DNA from 3 places in the Enterobacter sp. 4974935 genome. Region 2 is predicted to be linked to each of the others. Evidence: riboswitches for the same ligand, from Rfam matches in the RefSeq annotation. Region 2 holds a riboswitch; each other region holds the start of a gene.

What was found. A riboswitch is a leader RNA that binds a small molecule or an ion and turns the genes downstream of it on or off. The one in region 2 is predicted to bind thiamine pyrophosphate.
Region 1: it holds a riboswitch for thiamine pyrophosphate, as region 2 does, so the genes downstream of both, thiM (hydroxyethylthiazole kinase) here and thiB (thiamine ABC transporter substrate binding subunit) in region 2, are expected to answer to the same signal.
Region 3: it holds a riboswitch for thiamine pyrophosphate, as region 2 does, so the genes downstream of both, thiC (phosphomethylpyrimidine synthase ThiC) here and thiB (thiamine ABC transporter substrate binding subunit) in region 2, are expected to answer to the same signal.

The regions. Positions count from the first base shown of each region.
Region 1 is NZ_JBZWGT010000003.1:1,351,906-1,358,813, reverse strand. It holds gene AC4OVS_RS07660 (GntR family transcriptional regulator) at 1-649, opposite strand, end outside; gene thiD (bifunctional hydroxymethylpyrimidine kinase/phosphomethylpyrimidine kinase) at 691-1,491, opposite strand; gene thiM (hydroxyethylthiazole kinase) at 1,488-2,258, opposite strand; TPP riboswitch at 2,294-2,390, opposite strand; gene AC4OVS_RS07645 (YadA C-terminal domain-containing protein) at 3,072-4,301, shown strand; gene AC4OVS_RS07640 (hypothetical protein) at 4,508-4,951, shown strand; gene AC4OVS_RS07635 (diaminobutyrate--2-oxoglutarate transaminase) at 5,263-6,639, shown strand; gene AC4OVS_RS07630 (pyridoxal phosphate-dependent decarboxylase family protein) at 6,658-6,908, shown strand, end outside.
Region 2 is NZ_JBZWGT010000003.1:3,635,671-3,642,578, forward strand. It holds gene sgrT (glucose uptake inhibitor SgrT) at 1-78, opposite strand, end outside; gene sgrR (HTH-type transcriptional regulator SgrR) at 167-1,822, shown strand; TPP riboswitch at 1,859-1,959, shown strand; gene thiB (thiamine ABC transporter substrate binding subunit) at 1,991-2,974, shown strand; gene thiP (thiamine/thiamine pyrophosphate ABC transporter permease ThiP) at 2,950-4,560, shown strand; gene thiQ (thiamine ABC transporter ATP-binding protein ThiQ) at 4,544-5,245, shown strand; gene AC4OVS_RS18700 (DedA family protein) at 5,289-6,056, opposite strand; gene araC (arabinose operon transcriptional regulator AraC) at 6,175-6,908, opposite strand, start outside.
Region 3 is NZ_JBZWGT010000003.1:4,090,190-4,097,097, forward strand. It holds gene AC4OVS_RS20765 (DUF1481 domain-containing protein) at 1-23, opposite strand, end outside; gene hupA (nucleoid-associated protein HU-alpha) at 35-307, opposite strand; gene AC4OVS_RS20775 (YjaG family protein) at 494-1,084, opposite strand; gene nfi (deoxyribonuclease V) at 1,126-1,797, opposite strand; gene hemE (uroporphyrinogen decarboxylase) at 1,807-2,871, opposite strand; gene nudC (NAD(+) diphosphatase) at 2,910-3,683, opposite strand; gene AC4OVS_RS20795 (Rsd/AlgQ family anti-sigma factor) at 3,779-4,276, shown strand; TPP riboswitch at 4,331-4,440, shown strand; gene thiC (phosphomethylpyrimidine synthase ThiC) at 4,519-6,414, shown strand; gene thiE (thiamine phosphate synthase) at 6,414-6,908, shown strand, end outside.

The DNA of each region.
Region 1 (6,908 bases), 2.3 Mb from region 2:
CCAGCACCGGTATCTTATCGTCCATCTTGATATGCGCCTGAAACTCGCTGTCCGGCATCCGGGCGCTGACGCGGGAACGGGTGCGCTGCGGAAAGATATTCTGGCTGCGGAAGTAATCATAAAGCGAGACGCCAATGTCGTCCGGGTTGGGAATTAATCCTACCGGTACCCAGGACTCCTCTATCGATACCGCATCGTCATCCACGTAACGGATGCGCTTAAGCAAAAACACATCGCTTTCCGGCGCAAGGGAAAGATGGCGGGCGATCTCTTCCGGGCACTTCACGATGCGTTTATTGACCCACAGGGTGTTGGGCGTTTTGCCACGCAGCACCACCTGCTGAGAAAAGCCGCGCGCCTCTTTCAGCGAATATTCAAAGATATTGTTGATTTGCGTCCCGTATCCACGCGCGCGGGTAACGACGCCAGCCTCTTCCAGCGCCTGCATGGCTTTACGCACCGTAATACGCGACACTCCGGCCAGCTGGCTCAGATCGCGCTCGCCGGGCAAAATATTACCGTGCGCGAGCACACCGCTGCGCACCGCGTTCTTGACCGTTTCGGCAAATTTCAGATACAGCGGCGTGTTGTCCGGTGCGGCAATTCGTTCCTTGAGTTGAGCAATTAACCGGGTATGCGCTTGTTCCATCTCTGTTTTTCTCTGGCATGAGTTTCATGCCAGTATACGGCTTACCACCATGCATGAAAATGGTGAACCGGACCAATACCGTGACCCACTTCCAGAGAATCGGCTTTTGCCAGCGCGCCCGAGAGCCAGACCTTCGCCTCCTGCACCGTATCCGCCCATGTGGCGTGACGAGGACGCAGCGCCGCCAGCGCCGCCGAGAGCGTACAGCCCGTGCCATGGGTGTTTTTGGTCTGGACACGTGGCGCGGTGAAACGTTGCGTGCCATCGTGGGTGAAAAGCCAGTCCGGGCTTTCTGCATCATCAAGATGGCCGCCTTTCATCAGCACCGCGCGACACCCCATCGCCAGCAGCGCATTCCCCTGCTCTTTCATCTCACGTTCGTTTTGCGCGTGTGGCGCATCCAGCAGCGCGGCGGCTTCAGGCAGGTTTGGCGTGATCAGCGCAACCTGCGGCAGCAGCTTTTTACGCAGGGTGTCGACAGCCGAGGCGGAGAGCAGCGGATCGCCGCTTTTGGCCAGCATCACGGTATCAAGCACCACGTTTTTTATCTGGTAGTGTTTGAGACGTTCAGCGACCGCTTCAACAATGTCCGCCTCTTCCAGCATGCCGATCTTGGTGGTGTCGATACGTACGTCGCTGAATACCGAGTCCAGCTGCGCGGCGACAAAATCCGGGTCAATGCGATACACCGACTGTACGCCGCGCGTGTTTTGCGCAACCAGCGCGGTGATAACCGAGCACCCGTATGCGCCGAGCGCAGAGAAGGTTTTCAGGTCTGCCTGGATCCCCGCTCCGCCGCTGGGATCGGTTCCCGCAATAGTCAGGGCATTAATGCGCGTCATACCTGTTCCTCCAGCGCGTAAAGCGCGTCCAGAAACGCGGAGACAAAGCTGCCAGGCCCCCGGCTTTGAGTCAGGGCAACTGACCCTGCGCGCTTCATAAAGCCGCAGGCTGCCGCCGCGTTATCAAGCCTGTCGCCAGGCAGCGAGCAGCAGGCGGCGACGACCGCCGAGAGCGCACAGCCAGTTCCTACCACGCGGGTCATCAGCGGGTCGCCCCCCGCGACCGTACGGGTTCGCTGGCCGTCGGTGATGTGATCCACTTCCCCTGTGACGACTACAACGGCGTGGGTCTGGCGGGCAAGCGCCTGCGCAGCGGTCAACGCGCTCGCTGCCGTATCGGTGGAATCGACCCCACGTCCGCCCGCACTCATTCCGGCAAGGGCGAGGATTTCGGAGGCGTTGCCACGAATGGCCGCAGGTTTAAGGGATAATATTTGCTGGCAAAAACGGGTGCGGAACGCCAGCGCGCCAACCGCGACGGGGTCCAGAACCCAGGGTGTGCCCGCGGCTACCGCGCTCTCAATAGCCCGACGCATCGACTGGGCGCGCGGCGCGGTGAGCGTGCCAACGTTGACGAGCAGGGCATCGGCAAGCGCGGCAAACTGTTCCGCTTCCTCGGCTTCGATCACCATTGCCGGGGAAGCACCGAGCGCGAGCAGAACGTTGGCGGTGAAGGTATGCACGACATCGTTGGTCATACAGTGCGTGAGCGGGGAACGGGTTCGGAATTGATGTAAAACGTGTGAGTCGAGCAGGTCAGGCTGCATGGTTTCGCTCCTGCCGTGCGGAAAGAAGCGATGACCGGGTAGGCATCTGACTTCCCTACGCTGGCATTATCCAGATCAGGTAATACGGGTATTTCTCAGCCTTCACAAGGAAGGGCACCCCGAGTCAAATCATTTATAAAACAAAAGTTTAAACAATACTTTGTTATTTAGTGTACCCGTGGTTGAGCCTGGTGACAACCATTTTCCCTTTATCTCACTGCCTTATAAGGTACAGACGGGTTCAGGTTACACAAAAAATGAGAAATTCTATTGTTCATTTTCCGGTATTATTTGTACTGAATAAATAACTAACATTGAATTCACATTAAAAATATCTTTATTTAATGTCTACATTGAAAATCTTACGGAAGAATATCTTGCCCTTTATTTAAACACACCCACTCGATAATGTTTACTTTCAGCTTTAAAGGTCGTGATTTTCATTTGAAAACCCCGTGTAAACCTTAATTTCCATCACTTAAATAAAACCCGCATAAGTGTTAAAATAAAACCTCATGAAAATCATAAGGTTAAATTAAGACAGTTCGCAAGCGCATCACAACAAATTGATTTTAAAGAAGAAACAATGCAAGAGCATTATTTCTCATCATTCTTATCATTAATAAGAAACATGATCAAAATCAATATTTCTCGCCGCGAAATATCTATAGTTTCGCTCCGTTACCAACATAAATATTAAATACAACTATAAAATTCGACACACTTAAACTTACCCATTCAGCTCTGCTTAAACAAACGTTAGCAATATCGCTAGCGTATATTTTATCTGCCAAACACTGTGAGTCATTTCAAATGAAACCTGTTAGTGAAACCGTCATCGCTGTCGCTATTATCGGTGCTCTTTTTGCTGGTACAATGAACGTAGCTAAAGCTGCTGATGTAAATGTAACTCTTAACGATAATGTTACCAATTCAGGTACTTTTATTCAGGTTCAAGGGACTAACAACACCGCATATAACCTTGATAACATCAAGGCTAGCAACACTCAACAAGACGGACAAATCTATAATCTGCAAGGGGATGTTGAGAAGGCAAACATAGCTATCAATAATGCGCAAGATACTGCTAACACTGCTGTAAATAAAGCTGATGCTGCTCAAGCTGGTGTTAATGCTAATGCACAATTTAACTCTACTTTGAATCAGAAAGTAGATGATAACAAAGCTGATCAGATCTCCACCGACAACAAACAAAATATTTTGATTAATGACATTAACAACAAAGCAGACACTGCTTTACAAGGTGTTGTTAACAATGGTTCCGATATTAAATCATTCCAAGATGAAAGCGCGTTACAAGGTTCTGTATTGATTAACCATGATCAACGGATCACCGCTTTAGAAAACCAAACACCACCTAAAGACGGTGTTAATGGTAAAGATGGTGTTGACGGTAAAGACGGGGCAACGGGTGCTACAGGCGCTGCAGGTGCAACTGGTGCGCAAGGTTTAAAAGGTGATACAGGCGCACAAGGAATAGCTGGGAAAGATGGTGCTCCAGGTGTTAAGGGTGAGAAAGGAGATAAAGGAGATTCCATCAAAGGTGATAAGGGCGACACTGGCGCTAAAGGTGATAAAGGGGATGCAGGTAAAGCTGGCTCTAACGGAATCACAACTACCATCACTAAGAAAGAAGTTGATACTAAAACTATCAATCTGGTTAAGTCACTCAATACCCAAACTACAGCACAAGCTAAAGATCTGAAAGCTGCTCAACAAGTGTTCGCACAAGCGCAAGCTAACACTAACTCTCAATTCAAGAGCCTGAAAGATGAAGTTGATAGCAATAAGAAAGAAGCCCGTTCAGGTGCTGCTAGCGCTGTAGCTATCGCCTCTATGCCTCAAGTAGAGAAAGAACAGGCTGTCATGTTCTCTGCTGGTGTAGGTAGCTTTAAAGACGAGCAAGCTGTTAGTGTGGGTGCATCCTTCCACGTTGGTAGCAACACCATCGTTAAAGCTGGCGTAAGCGATTCTACAAATAATGATCTTGCTATGGGCGCAGGCATCGGGATTGGCTTTTAAGAAAAACACGTAACTCGACTACATTCATAATAGAGGAAGCTTTTCAGGGCGACAGTACTTCGCTGATGGAAAGTATGATGATGGCCAATAACATGCTCAAACACATTTTTATTTCAGCTGCCCTGTATCTATTGCTTATTTCGGTCGGGGTCTGGATCGGCATTATGTACGTTTCTTATTATTTGTGTCGTTTTTAAGGTGATAAAATGAAAAAATCAATGATGCTAGTGTTAAGCGCTGCCGTACTTGCTGGGTGTATTTCGCCTGCACACGCCATTAGCGCACACTATCGTGCTCAGTTAGAGCGCTCGGGATGCACGCAAATTAGCGCTGGCGATGGATCTTGCGATATCAGCAAAACCAAAGCGGAAAACGCGGCACAACACGAACCAACGGCATCCGTACACGATCCCCTTCGCGAAGCCTCGTTCTCGTCGGATACGGTTAACGCTACCCTTTCTAACGGCTTTTTTAGCGCTACCGTGAACGGCAAAAAAGCCAGCGTTAAACGTCTGAATGCGAATTTCTATGAGATCCATGGTAACGGTTTTGTGATATCGATAAGCCTGGATGAAAACGGTATTACGGACGCGTCATGGAATAAAACAAAGGGACGTGAACACGGCGTTTTACGCGTTACTCAAAAATAAACAGTCTAAGGAGGCTCTCCGCCTCCTTTTAGCCTGCCAGGCGCACAATTTGCCACACTCTTTCATCTGATTTTACAATGCTGACAATCCATATATAAGCCACTGTTTTTATTGAGAATAAACTGCATATTTTTGCCGGAAAATGAGGTTATCCCCTCCCCTGTGCCCTGTGTCACAAAACAGTAAACAAATTAACCATTGAGCCCGGTGACAAAAGGCTCTATATTGGCGGCGTTTTTTTCAGGCCCCATCTGTTTTTTAACTTTTTATTCAATCGTTGCTCATAACGAAGCGGCGGTTGTAGGAGTGATATGATGACGGATAAAGTCCGTATTGACACCGTAGATGCCCACAAAAGCAACGAAACCTATCTGGCCCGTCAGGCCGAGTTTGAATCTAACGTCAGGAGTTATCCGCGCAAACTGCCTTTAGCGATCACGAAAGCAGAAGGCGTGTGGATCACCGATGCAGATAATAAAGAATACCTTGACTGTTTAGCAGGCGCAGGCACCCTCGCGCTTGGCCACAATCATCCTGATGTGCTGAAAAGCATCCAAAATGTCATTACCAGCGGCTTGCCGTTACATACCCTGGATCTGACTACGCCGTTGAAAGACGCGTTTTCAGAATACCTCCTCTCTCTGTTGCCTGGTCAGGGCAAAGAGTACTGTCTGCAATTCACTGGCCCGTCCGGGGCTGACGCCGTTGAAGCGGCGCTGAAGCTGGCGAAAAAAGTAACCGGTCGCAGCGGTATCATCAGTTTCTCTGGTGGTTACCACGGTATGACCCACGGTGCACTGTCCGTCACCGGTAACCTGTCTCCGAAAGAAGCGGTTGACGGTATGATGCCAGAAGTCCAGTTCATGCCTTACCCACACGAGTACCGCTGCCCACTGGGTATCGGTGGTGAAGCGGGCGTGAAGGCGCTGACCTACTACTTCGATAACCTGATCAACGACGTTGAAAGCGGCGTGCGTAAACCTGCCGCGGTGATCCTGGAAGCTGTTCAGGGCGAAGGCGGCGTGAACCCGGCTCCGGCTGAGTGGTTGCAGCGCATCCGTAAAGTGACTCAGGAACACGGCATTCTGCTGATCCTCGACGAAGTTCAGGCTGGCTTTGCCCGTACCGGTAAATTCTTTGCCTTCGAACACGCAGGCATTGAGCCTGACATCATCGTGATGTCCAAAGCAGTTGGCGGCGGTCTGCCACTGGCTGTGCTCGGTATCAAGAAGCAGTTCGATGCGTGGGCGCCTGGTCACCACACCGGTACCTTCCGCGGCAACCAGCTGGCGATGGCAACCGGTCTGACGACGCTGAAGATCCTGAAAGACCAGAATATCGCGGGCAAAGTTGCCGCACAGGGCGAATGGCTGAAAGGCCAGCTGAAAGAGATGGCGAAACGCTATCCGGTTATCGGCCACGTTCGCGGTCTGGGCATGATGATCGGTATTGAAATCGTTAAGCCACATGAAGCCGCCGACCACATGGGTTGCTTCCCGGGCGATGGCGAGCTGTCTGCACTGATCCAGAAGAAGTGCTTCGAAGCAGGCCTGATTCTGGAGCGTGGCGGCCGTAACGGTATCGTTCTGCGTCTGCTGCCGTCACTGCTGATCAGCGATGACGAGCTGAAAGTCTTCCTGGATAAATTCGAGCAGGCACTGCTTGCTGCGGGCGTTCGCCCGGCGTAACCGGAGTTGTTGATTACGATGTCTGATTCAAACCCAATTTTGTTCTCCTCTGCCCAGAGCATTGAAGCTTACCAGCAGGCGATTGAACAAAGCACTCAGGCTGTGATGCAGTGGCTGAAACAGCCTGAGATGTACCAGGGCAAAACGGTCGCGGAGCTGCGCGACCGTATTAAGCTGGATTTCAACCCGAAAGGGCTGGGCAACGAAGCGGCGATTGAACGCGCCGTGGAGTTCTTCCTGAAAGACAGTTTGTCCGTTCATCACCCGCA
Region 2 (6,908 bases):
CTGGCGGGCCAGCCAGGACACTCCCTTTGTCGCTGAAAAATAGTGCTGATAAAACTGACGTGCGGTAGACCTCTTCATAATTTACCTCCTCGCTTCATCGATAAGGATTATTGGCTTAATATAGGGATTAATAAATTGCTGATTTTTTGTCAGGAGTTCCTCTTTTATGCCTTCTGGTCGTCTGCAACAACAATTTATCCGCCTCTGGCAGTGCTGCGAGGGGCAATCGCAGGAGACCACGCTGAACGAGCTGGCTGAGCTCCTCAACTGCTCCCGGCGTCATATGCGTACCCTCCTTAACACCATGCAGCAGCAGGGCTGGCTAAACTGGGAGGCCGAAGCCGGACGCGGTAAGCGCTCGCGCCTGACTTTCCTCTATACCGGCCTGGCGTTGCAGCAACAGCGGGCGGAGGATCTGCTGGAGCAGGACCGCATCGATCAGCTGGTCCAGCTGGTGGGCGACAAAGCCGCCGTGCGCCAGATGCTGGTCTCGCATCTGGGACGCAGCTTTCGTCAGGGACGCCACATTCTGCGAGTGCTTTACTATCGCCCAATGAAAAATCTGTTGCCCGGTACGGCGTTACGTCGCTCTGAAACCCACATGGCCCGGCAGATTTTTAGCGGTCTGACGCGGATAAATGAGGAAAACGGGGAACTGGAAGCGGATATTGCCCATCACTGGCAACAGGTGTCTCCGTTGCACTGGCGCTTCTTTTTACGTCCCGGCATTCATTTCCACCATGGACGCGAGCTGGAGATGCGCGACGTTATCGACTCCTTAGAGCGCGCCCGCACGCTGCCGCTCTACTCGCATATCGCGCGGATCCACTCCCCAACGGCATGGACGCTGGATATTGAGCTATCGCAGCCGGACAAATGGCTTCCGTGGCTTCTGGGCTACGTGCCCTCGATGATCCTGCCTGCCGAGTGGCGATCCCTGAACAATTTTTCCAGCCAGCCGATTGGTACGGGCCCCTACTCCGTTTCACGGAACAACAGTAATCAGCTGAAGATCCGCGCCTTTGATGATTACTTTGGCTATAGGGCGCTGATCGACGAAGTCAACGTCTGGGTACTACCGGATCTCAACGAAGAGCTGAGCGCAGGCCTGACGCTGGAAGGGCCAACAACCAGCGAAAAGGCGTTCGAGAGTCGCCTGGAAGAGGGTTGCTACTATCTGCTTTTTGACAGCCGCAGCCATCGCGGGGCGAATCACGACGTACGCAGGTGGATCAGCCATATTCTGGCTCCCGCTAACCTGATTTATCACGCTGAAGAGCAATACCAGACCTGGTGGTTCCCAGCCTATGGCCTGCTTCCGCGCTGGCACCATGCGCAGCCAGTACGCAGTGAAAAACCTGCCGGACTGGAGACCATCACCCTCAGCTACTATCGCGATCACATTGAACACCGGTTTATCGCAAGGATCATGAGTAAGCTGCTGGCAGCCGAGGGCGTGACGCTGGCGATACAGGAAGTGGACTATGATGAATGGCACCGTGGAGATGTTATCAGCGATATCTGGCTCAACAGTGCGAACTTCACGCTGCCGCTTGATTTTTCGCTCTTCTCTCACCTGTATGAAGTGCCCCTGATTCAGCACTGTATCAATCGGGACTGGCAGCGAGACGCCGCACGGTGGCGGGCAGGAGAAATGGATCTGGCCGCCTGGTGTCAGGAGCTGCTGGCCGGGCAGACGATCGTACCGTTGATTCACCACTGGCTGCTGATCCAGGGTCAGCGCAGCATGCGCGGCCTGCGAATGAATACCCTGGGCTGGTTTGATTTTAAATCCGCGTGGTTTGCGCCGCCGGAGCCATAACGCTTTCGTAATATTCACCAAATCATTACAATAGCGCCGTTCTCAACGGGGTGCTGCATCACTGATGTGCGCTGAGATAATACCCGTCGAACCTGATCCGGATAACGCCGGCGAAGGGATTTGAGGCTGTCTCTCAAAATCCTTTGCCACTCAACCCTGAGGTGCAAAGTGTTAAAAAACGTTCTTCCTCTGCTGGCGCTGTTTGCGCTGCCTGTTTTTGCTAAGCCTGTCCTGACGGTCTACACCTACGACTCCTTCTCCGCCGACTGGGGCCCCGGCCCGGCGGTGAAAAAAGCCTTTGAAGCCGACTGCAACTGCGAGCTGAAATTCGTGGCGCTGGAAGATGGTGTCTCTCTGCTTAACCGGCTGCGTATGGAAGGCAAAAACAGCAAAGCCGACGTGGTGCTCGGGCTGGATAACAACCTGCTGCAAGCCGCCACTCAAACCAGACTGTTCGCCAAGAGCGGCGTGGCGGCAGATGCCGTCAACGTGCCGGGCGGCTGGAAAAACGACACCTTCGTACCCTTTGATTACGGTTACTTTGCGTTTGTCTACGATAAAAACAAGCTGAAGAATCCGCCCAAAAGCCTGAAAGAGCTGGTCGAAAGCGATCAGAAGTGGCGCGTGATTTATGAAGATCCGCGCACCAGCACGCCGGGTCTGGGGCTGCTGTTGTGGATGCAGAAAGTCTATGGCAACAAAACGCCTGAGGCGTGGCAGAAACTGGCTGCGAAAACCGTTACCGTCACCAAAGGCTGGAGCGAAGCCTACGGCCTGTTCCTGAAAGGCGAAAGCGACCTTGTGCTGAGCTACACGACTTCTCCGGCCTACCACATTATCGCCGAGAAGAAAGACAACTACGCCGCCGCGAACTTTACTGAAGGACATTATTTGCAGGTGGAAGTGGCCGCCCGCACCGCCGCGAGCAAACAGCCGGAGCTCGCCGAGAAATTCCTGAAGTTTATGGTTTCACCGGCATTCCAGAATGCTATTCCGACAGGAAACTGGATGTACCCGGTCACTGATGTTGCGCTGCCGGCAGGTTTTGAGCAGCTGAACAAACCGCAAACCTCCCTGGAATTTACGCCGCAGCAGGTTGCCACCCAGCGCGCCGCATGGATAAGTGAATGGCAACGCGCCGTCAGCCGCTGATCCCCGGCTGGTTAGTTCCCGGGCTGCTCGCCGCTATACTGATGGTGGTCGTCAGCCTGGGTGCATTCCTTGCGCTGTGGTTTAACGCGCCAGAGAGCGATCTGCTTGCCCTCTGGCACGACAGCTATCTCTGGCACGTCATCCGTTTCTCGTTCTGGCAGGCGTTTCTCTCCGCGCTGCTGTCGACGCTCCCGGCCATTTTCCTCGCGCGCGCCCTCTATCGCAGACGTTTCCCCGGCAGGCTTGCCCTGCTGCGGCTGTGCGCGATGACGCTGATCCTGCCCGTGCTGGTGGCGGTGTTCGGCATTCTGAGCGTCTATGGTCGGCAGGGATGGCTGGCATTCCTTTTCAACCTGCTTGGTCTGGAATGGACCTTCTCGCCATACGGCCTGAAAGGCATTCTGCTGGCGCATATTTTTTTCAATATGCCGATGGCGACGCGCCTCTTTTTACAGGCGCTGGAGAACATTCCCGGCGAGCAGCGCCAAATTGCCGCCCAGCTTGGTATGCGCGGCTGGTCGTTCTTCCGTTTTGTCGAATGGCCGTGGCTGCGACGTCAGATCGCCCCGGTTGCCGCGCTGATCTTTATGCTCTGCTTCGCCAGCTTTGCCACCGTCCTTTCGCTCGGCGGCGGGCCGCAGGCCACCACCATCGAGCTGGCGATCTATCAGGCGTTAAGCTACGACTACGATCCGGGGCGCGCCGCGCTGCTGGCGATCGTGCAGATGCTGTGTTGCCTGGTGCTGGTGTTACTCAGCCAGCGGCTGAGCAAAGCGATCCCCGCAGGAAGCAATAACATTACCGGCTGGCGCGATCCGCAGGACAGCCTGCACAGCCGCATCTCGGACGTGATGCTGATCGCGCTGGCGCTCCTGCTTCTGCTGCCGCCGCTGCTGGCCGTGATCGCCGATGGCCTCAACAGGAATGTGTTGTCGGTACTGCAACAACCTGTCCTGTGGCAAGCAACGTGGACCTCCTTGCGCATTGCGCTGGCAGCCGGGCTACTGTGCGTGATCCTGACCATGATGCTGCTCTGGAGCAGCCGCGAGCTGTACGCGCGTCATGCCCGTAAAGCCGGACACGCGCTGGAACTGACGGGTATGCTGATCCTGGCGATGCCGGGCATTGTGCTGGCGACCGGATTCTTTTTACTGTTCAACAGCACCATCGGCCTGCCGGAAAGCGCCGACGGCATCGTCATTTTTACCAACGCACTGATGGCCATCCCTTACGCGCTCAAGGTACTGGAAAACCCGATGCGCGACGTCAACAGCCGCTACAGCTTGCTGTGTCAGTCGCTGGGCATGCAGGGCTGGCAGCGTCTGAAGGTGGTAGAATTGCGCGCACTGAAACGTCCGCTCGCCCAGGCGCTGGCGTTTGCCTGCGTGCTGTCGATTGGCGATTTTGGCGTAGTGGCGCTCTTCGGCAACGAGGATTTCCGCACGCTGCCGTTCTGGCTTTATCAGCAAATTGGCTCTTACCGTAGCCAGGACGGCGCCGTCACGGCGCTGCTCCTGTTGCTGCTGTGCTTTGCGTTATTTACCGTTATCGAAAAACTTCCGGGGCGTGATGTTAAAACTGACTGATGTAACCTGGCTTTATGAGCACCTGCCAATGCGTTTTACCCTCTCCGTGCGTCAGGGAGAGCGAATCGCAGTGCTTGGCCCCAGCGGGGCCGGAAAAAGTACCCTGCTCAATCTGATTGCCGGTTTTTTGCAGCCAGCCAGCGGGTCGATCGTCATTGATAACGGCGAGTATACCTACGCTCCGCCGGCTAAGCGCCCGGTGTCGATGCTGTTTCAGGAAAACAATCTGTTCAATCATCTTACGGTCTGGCAGAACATCGCGCTGGGTATGGATCCGGGGTTAAAGCTCAGTGCTGCGCAGCGGCAGACGCTGGAGGCGATCGCCGAACAAATGGGCCTGTCTGCGTTTATCAACAGACTTCCGGGGGAGCTTTCCGGCGGCCAGCGCCAGCGCGTGGCGCTGGCACGCTGTCTGGTGCGCGAGCAGCCGCTGCTGCTGCTCGACGAACCCTTTTCGGCGCTCGACCCGGCTCTGCGTCAGGAGATGCTCTCGCTGGTTGAGGAGGTGTGCGAGCGCGAACAACTGACGATGCTGATGGTTTCGCACAGCATTGAAGATGCCGCACGCATCGCGCCGCGATCGGTGGTGATCGCAGAGGGACGTATTTTGTGGGATGGAGAAACAGAAGAACTTCTGAGTGGTAACGCAGGGGCATCTTCATTGTTGGGTATTCGTGCGGTCTGATGCCCTCACCCTGGCCCTCTCCCACGGGGAGAGGGAAAACACCTTAACGGCTCACCACCTTCAACAGGATCTCGCCGTACACCGGCATCAGCGGGTGGCGGATTAGCGCCACCAGCGCTACCACCGCCACGCCGAGCGTAAGTGGGGCCAGCCAGAGCAGGCGCGTGCGCGGGAGATAGCGGGTCAGGCGATCGACGCTCGCTTTCGCGCTGCGCCACAGGCGCCAGCAGAGCCAAACCGCCAGCCACAGCAGCACCGCCGTACCCAGCAGAAGCCATTTAAACTCACCGCTTTGCATACCGTCAGGAATATCAATCGCCGCGCCCGCCAGGATACCCGGCAGGAAGTAGAACGGCGGCCAGAAGACGCAGCCGATGATATTCGGCACCACAAACTTCGCGACGGGCAGATCCAGCATCCCGGCCACCATCGGCACCAGTGGACGCGTTGGCCCAACGAAGCGCCCCACGAGGATGGTGAACATGCTGTGCTGGTGCAGCGCATGCTCGGTTTTATCCAGCAGCGCTTTGTTTTTTTTCATGAACGACCAGCGGTGTAGCGGCTTCTTAAAGCGCCAGCCCAGCCAGAAGGAGATCCAGTCCCCCAGCAAACAGCCGATAATACCGGCCATCCACGCCTGCCAGAAATTGACCTCGCCGCTGCCGATAAGCGCCCCAAGCCCCGCCATCATCACGGTGCCGGGCAGGATCAGCCCGACCAGCGCCAGCGACTCCAGAAACGCCACCAGCGCCACGGCGATGAGCGAATACATAACGGACTGGGTAATAAAATGTTCCAGCAATGCCTGCATAACTATTCCGGTCAGAAAACGAATCAGCGATTCTGCTTAGCGCCCTGCACCGCGTCAAGGCATCAATTGTCTGAATAGTTTACAAGATGCGCCTGAAGTTCACCTGAATGTTTACCGATTATTCACATCCCGCACGGAATTCGCTCGGGCTGGCACCGGTGCACTTCTTAAACACGCGAGAGAAATAGAGCTGATCTTCAAAGCCGACGTTACGCCCGACGGTGGCGATAGGCATTCGGGTGGTGCTGAGCAGCAGTTTCGCCTGGCTGATGCGCTGATCCTCGCGCCAGCTGAGCACGCTCACGCCAAGCTGCTGGCGGAACAGATGCGACAGCCGTGACGGCGACAGGCACACATGCTGGGCGACGCTGGCAATATCAAACTGGCTGTCGGCAAGGTGGTCGCTGATGTACTGGCAGGCGTCGCGGACGCGGTTGTCCAGCGGCGGATTAAGCGACTCGTTGATGGCCTCCATGCGGCGCAGCAGCACCTGTTCAAGCAGGTTGATGGCCAGCAGTTCAGCGTAGCGCCCTCCCGCCTGCCCTGCCTCAATAATTTGTGCGAACAGCTCACGGAACTGCGCCAGATGCGCCTCATCCGGGCGATAAAAACCGGTTTGCGCGAAAATGGCCGGCCACGAGAGCCACTCCTGCCAGTAGGCGCGCGGACGGAAATAGACCCACTGGTGATACCACTCTTTGGCATCCGGGTGGCGTCCGTAGTGGTGGATCTCCCCCGGCGGGAACAGCAGCATATCACCAGGACGGCAGATAAACTGCCGATCGCCGTTTTTAATCACCCCTTCCCCGCGAACGGTCAGGTTCAGAATATACCCTTTCATTCCGAGCGGTC
Region 3 (6,908 bases), 450 kb from region 2:
GCCCCTTCGTTAAAACTGTTCACTGCCACGCGTCTTACTTAACTGCGTCTTTCAGTGCTTTACCAGAAACAAATGCCGGCACGTTAGCTGCGGCGATTTTGATTTCTTTACCGGTCTGCGGGTTGCGGCCAGTACGCTCAGCGCGGTGGTTCACTTTGAAGGTACCGAAACCAACCAGTTGTACAGCATCGCCTTCTTTCAGAGACTCAGTAATAGCAGCCAGGGTAGATTCCAGAGCAGCTTTAGCCTGCACTTTAGACAGATCAGCCTTGTCCGCAATTACATCAATCAGTTGAGTCTTGTTCATAAGTTATCCTTTCAATGTGTTTATCGCTTGCTAAGCATCGAGTGCGACGAAAATGCCAAAAAAGCACTCTCCTGCATACACGCACCGATAGCCACTTTTTTTCGCCCCCCAAATGTAGACCAGACGGGGGGCGAAAGGGAAGAGTCGAGGAGTGACAAAACAGGCGTTAAATCACGTTTTGTTGTCTCATTGGTTAAAAATTATACCGATATTGCTCTCGCCGGCCTCGCGCAGGTCCGCGCGCAGCCCTTTGATCAGCTCAATATCACGTTCTTCACACTCCGCCAGCAGACGGAAAATTTCCCACTGAATATCCCATTCCTGTTCAACCGCCGGGTTAGCACGCAGCTCTTCGTCGGTCATTTCACGGCCTTCCTGGGTCATTTCCAGCATCGCGACGGTGGTGATGGATGCCTTACTGACTTCAATGGCGTGCTCCAGGGTTTCACCGCTCAGACGGGAGTGGATCAGCTCGCTCAACGCCACACAGGCATCGATAGCCGGGTAGACGCCATACAGGTCGTAATCGTCCGCCGCAGGAATTGCCTCTTCCAGCTTTTCAAGCTGAGAGTCGAAGTTTACCTTTGCGTCTTTGACCGTCAGCGTCTCCCAGATCAAATCCAGAATACGTCGATAAATCTGGCCTTCGCCAAACTCCGTTTGCTTACAGAACGCGGCATAGTTGGGGTACATGCGCTCGCACAGGCAAGCCATAAACGTCACGTGCTGCCAGCTTTCCAGCTTCTCAAGGCGCAGATGAATCGGGTTTTGTAACATGATGATGTCTCGAATCGAAAATTAGCCGCAGTTTACCTGAATCACGGCTGAATTTCCTGCCAACGAATGAATGCCGGACGTGAAGAGGCAACGGCGTCAGCCCAGCGGGTAGGCTCAGGTAAGCGGTAGCCCTTCATACAGCGTTGCACCCACGCCAGGGCGCTGTCCATGCTGACCCGATGCCCGGTTGCGATAAACAGCGGATTGCAGCGCGCTTTACTGCGCCAGACCCACGCCAGCTGCTCGCCTTTATGGATAAGCGGCGCCAGCGCGCCCGGTTCGGCAGAGAGCGGCTCAAACGCGCCGCACAGGCGTTTTTTCGCCACGCCGATGGTCGGCACGTCTACCAGCAGACCAAAGTGGCTGGCAACGCCCAGGCGACGCGGATGGGAGATGCCGTGCCCATCCACAAACAGCAGATCGGGTTTTTGCGAGAGTTGCTCCCACGCGGCCAGCAGCGCGGGATATTCGCGGAAGGAGAGAAAGCCGGGGATATAGGGCATGGTGGTGGCGATACGCGCCACCTTGTACTCCACCAGCTCCAGCGACGGGTATTTCAGCACCACCATCGCCGCTCGCGTCACTTCACCGCCTTGCTCAAACCCGACATCCGCCCCGCCAATGTATCGCGGAGGGTCCGTATCCAGACGATCCTCGCGGATCACCGATGAAGCCAGTTCGATTTGCTGAGCGCGTAGCGACGCGAGATCCATAACCACTCCTTACTTGTGATACTGGGCAGAAAGCCGATGCACCGCCTCCACAAATACGCCAGCGTGTTCTGGCGGTACATCCTGATGAATACCGTGACCAAGGTTGAAGACGTGGCCTTCGCCCTGGCCGAAACCAGACAGTATAGTCGACACTTCTTCTTCGATACGGGCAGGCTGTGCATAGAGCATGGACGGGTCCATGTTGCCCTGGAGCGCCACTTTATCCCCCACGCGACGACGCGCATCGGCAATATCAGTGGTCCAGTCGAGGCCCAGCGCATCACAGCCGGTGGCCGCCATCGCTTCCAGCCACTGACCGCCGCCTTTCGTAAACAGCGTTACCGGCACGCGACGGCCTTCGTTTTCACGCAGCAGACCATCGACAATTTTGTGCATGTAGTACAGGGAGAACTGCTGATAATCACGCCCGGTCAGCACGCCGCCCCAGGTGTCGAAAATCATCACCGACTGCGCGCCCGCTTTAATCTGCGCGTTGAGATAGAGCGTGACGCTCTTCGCCAGCTTGTCGAGCAGGGCATGCAGGGCCTGCGGCTCTGCGTACATCATCTTTTTGATGACGGTAAAGGCTTTGCTGCTGCCACCTTCCACCATGTAGGTTGCCAGCGTCCACGGACTACCGGAGAAGCCAATCAGCGGCACGTCGCCTTTGAGCTCGCGGCGGATGGTGCGCACGGCGTTCATCACATAGCCCAGCTCGCCTTCCGGATCGGGGATCGGCAGCTTATCAACGTCGGCTTTGCTTTTGATCGGTGAGGTAAAACGCGGCCCCTCGCCGGTTTCGAAATAGAGCCCAAGGCCCATCGCGTCCGGAATGGTAAGAATGTCCGAAAAAAGAATGGCGGCATCGAGGGGGAAGCGGCGCAGCGGCTGGAGCGTCACCTCACAGGCCAGTTCGGCGTTTTTGCACAGCGACATAAAATCGCCCGCCTGCGCACGCGTGGCTTTGTACTCTGGCAGATAGCGTCCCGCCTGGCGCATCATCCACACCGGGGTGACATCAACGGGCTGGCGCAGCAGCGCACGCAGATAACGATCGTTCTTCAGTTCGGTCATTTTGCAGTTCCTTATTGCGTCAGTCCGTCAGTGTAACACTACTCATACTCGGCCCGACACATTGCCACGGTATCTTCTATCAGGCGACGCGCCACCGTTCCCGGCGGGGGCAGCAGCGGTAAATCGTCGTAGCGATACCAGTTCGCCTCCAGCAGCTCTTTCTGATCGATAACAATCTCGCCGCTGTCGTATTCCGCCATAAACGCGGTCATCAGGGACATCGGGAACGGCCACGGCTGCGACGTCACATAGCGCAGGTTTTTCACCTTAATGCCGCTCTCCTCCATCACCTCGCGCGCCACCGCCTGTTCCAGCGTTTCGCCGACTTCCACGAACCCGGCGAGGACGGTGTGAATGCCGTTGCGATGGCGGGTATGCTGCGCCAGCAGGATGGAATCATCACGGCGGATGGCGACAATGATGCACGGTGCGATTTGCGGGTAGTAACGTTCACGGCAGTGGCCGCAGAGCAGCGCCCATTCGGTTTTGCTCGGGTGCATGGTGTGGCCGCAGTAACCGCAGTATTTGTGCGAGCGGTAAAACTCCGCCAGCTGTACGCCGCGCCCCGCCAGCTGGAACAGGCCGACGTCCAGATCCAGCACCTGACGTACGGATCCCATATCCTGACGGCGCGCCTGTTGGATCAACCACACGGGATCGCCCTGCCACTCGCCGATCTTCAGCGCGGACTGGCCCACCAGATCGAACGTTTCCGCGGCACCGTAGGGCAACTCTCCTGAGGGCAGCCATAATTTTTGTTCGTGGCTGACGATCCACCAACCCAGATCTGATTTTTCAATAATACGATCCATATCTATTGCACTACCTTCGCTTCACTGACATGTTGTTAGCATTGTGGTTACATTTTGGATAAGCAGATCCCATTTTAAACCTTATGGAGTCGACCATGTTAAACCAGCTGGAAAGCCTGACTGAGCGCGTTGGAGGAAGTAACACCCTGGTGGATCGCTGGCTACATGTGCGCAAGCATCTCCTTGTGGCGTATTACAATCTGGTTGGTCTTAAGCCTGGCAAAGAATCCTTTATGCGACTCAATGAAAAAGCGCTGGACGACTTTTGTCAGAGCCTGGTCGACTACCTCTCCGACGGCCATTTCAACCTTTATGAACGCATTATCCGCGAAATGGAAGGGACAACGCCGTATTTAGCGGCCAGTAAACTCTGTCCGTTGCTTGAAGCCAACACCCAGCAGATCATGGACTACTACGATTCCACGCTTGAGAACGCTATCGATCACGATAACTATCTTGAGTTTCAGCAGGCGCTTTCCGACCTTGGCGAAGCACTGGAAGAGCGATTCACGCTGGAAGACAAGCTCATCGCCCTCGTGCTGGACAACAACCTGACTATCAGCACCAGCGATAACGTTGCGCGCCCTGCTTGAGTTCTTAATCGTTAACGAGTAATTTACAACCATTCGCCCCTCTGCGGAGGGGGATTTTTCTTGTCGGAGTGCCCAGTGTGAAAGCACGGGCTGAGACCGTTAATTCGGGATCCGCGGAACCTGATCAGGTTAATACCTGCGAAGGGAACAAGAGTCACACTGCTGTTGTATCGCCCTCGGGCGATCTTCTCTTGCTTCATCCGTCGTCTGACAAGCCATGTCCTTCACATCTGGAATGAGCTATGTCTACAACAAAACTGACCCGCCGCGAACAGCGCGAACACGCACAACGCTTCATCGACACCCTGGAAGGCACCGCTTTCCCGAACTCAACGCGCATCTACATCACCGGTTCACAGGCCGATATCCGCGTGCCGATGCGCGAAATCCAGCTCAGCCCGACGCATATCGGCGGCAGCAAAGAGCACCCGCAGTTTGAAGACAACGAAGCCGTGCCGGTGTATGACACCTCCGGCCCGTACGGCGATCCTGATGTTGCTATCAACGTGCAGCAGGGTCTGGCAAAGCTTCGCCAGCCGTGGATTGATGCCCGTAACGACTGCGAAGAACTGAGCGTGCGCAGCTCGGCGTACACCAACGCGCGCCTGGCCGACGACGGTCTGGACGAGCTGCGCTTTACCGGCCTGCTGACGCCGAAACGCGCTAAAGCGGGCAAATGCGTAACCCAGTTGCACTACGCGCGACAGGGTATCGTCACGCCGGAGATGGAGTTCATCGCCATCCGCGAAAACATGGGCCGCGAGCGCATTCGCAGCGAAGTGCTGCGCCACCAGCATCCGGGTGAAGGGTTTGGCGCTCGCCTGCCGGAGAACATCACGCCGGAATTCGTGCGTGATGAAGTAGCCGCCGGGCGCGCGATTATTCCCGCCAACATCAACCACCCGGAATCCGAGCCGATGATTATCGGCCGCAACTTCCTGGTGAAGGTCAACGCCAACATCGGCAACTCTGCCGTCACCTCTTCCATCGAAGAAGAGGTGGAAAAGCTGGTCTGGTCAACGCGCTGGGGCGCGGACACGGTGATGGACCTCTCCACCGGCCGTTACATTCACGAAACCCGCGAATGGATCCTGCGTAACAGCCCGGTGCCGATTGGCACCGTCCCGATTTATCAGGCGCTGGAGAAGGTAAACGGTATCGCCGAAAACCTCACCTGGGAAGCGTTCCGCGACACGCTGCTGGAGCAGGCGGAACAGGGCGTGGACTACTTCACCATTCACGCGGGCGTGCTGCTGCGCTACGTGCCGATGACCGCGAAGCGTCTGACCGGTATCGTCTCACGCGGCGGTTCGATTATGGCGAAATGGTGCCTTTCCCATCATCAGGAAAACTTCCTCTACGAGCACTTCCGCGAAATCTGCGAGATCTGCGCCGCTTATGACGTTTCTCTGTCGCTGGGCGACGGCCTGCGTCCTGGCTCCATCCGTGACGCGAACGACGAGGCGCAGTTTGCCGAGCTGCACACGCTGGGCGAGCTGACCAAAATCGCCTGGGAGTACGATGTGCAGGTGATGATTGAAGGCCCGGGCCATGTACCGATGCAGATGATCCGCCGCAACATGACCGAGGAGCTGGAGCACTGCCACGAAGCACCGTTCTACACCCTGGGGCCGTTGACCACCGATATTGCGCCGGGCTATGACCACTTCACTTCCGGGATCGGCGCGGCGATGATCGGCTGGTTCGGCTGCGCCATGCTCTGCTACGTGACGCCGAAAGAGCACCTCGGGCTGCCAAACAAAGAGGACGTGAAGCAGGGACTGATTACCTACAAGATTGCCGCCCACGCGGCGGATCTGGCGAAAGGCCATCCGGGCGCGCAAATTCGCGACAACGCCATGTCCAAAGCGCGCTTTGAATTCCGCTGGGAAGACCAGTTCAACCTGGCGCTGGATCCGTTCACCGCCCGCGCCTACCACGACGAAACCCTGCCGCAGGAATCGGGCAAAGTCGCGCACTTCTGCTCCATGTGTGGGCCGAAGTTCTGCTCGATGAAAATCAGCCAGGAGGTGCGCGACTACGCCGCCGCGCAGACCATTGAAGTCCGCATGGCAGACATGTCCGAAACCTTCCGCGCCAAAGGCGGCGAAATCTACCTCAAAAAGGAGGAGGCGTAATGTACCAGCCCGATTTCCCACCTGTCCCCTTCCGCTTAGGGCTTTACCCGGTGGTGGACAGCGTGGCGTGGATAGAGCGCTTGCTGGAGGCAGGCGTTCGCACCCTCCAGCTGCGCATCAAGGATAAACGCGACGAAGAGGTGGAGGCCGACGTGGCCGCCGCTATCGCGCTGGGACGTCGCTACCACGCCCGCCTGTTTATCAACGACTACTGGCGGCTGGCGGTTAAACACCAGGCGTATGGCGTGCATCTGGGACAGGAAGATCTGGAAACGACCGATCTCAACGCAATCCGTAACGCCGGTCTGCGGCTGGGCGTTTCCACCCACGATGATATGGAGATCGACGTGGCGCTGGCGGCCCGCCCCTCCTACATCGCCCTCGGCCACGTTTTCCCGACGCAAACCAAACAGATGCCGTCTGCCCCACAGGGTTTGGCTCAGCTGGCAGCCCACGTTAAGCGCCTTGCCGATTACCCCACCGTCGCCATCGGC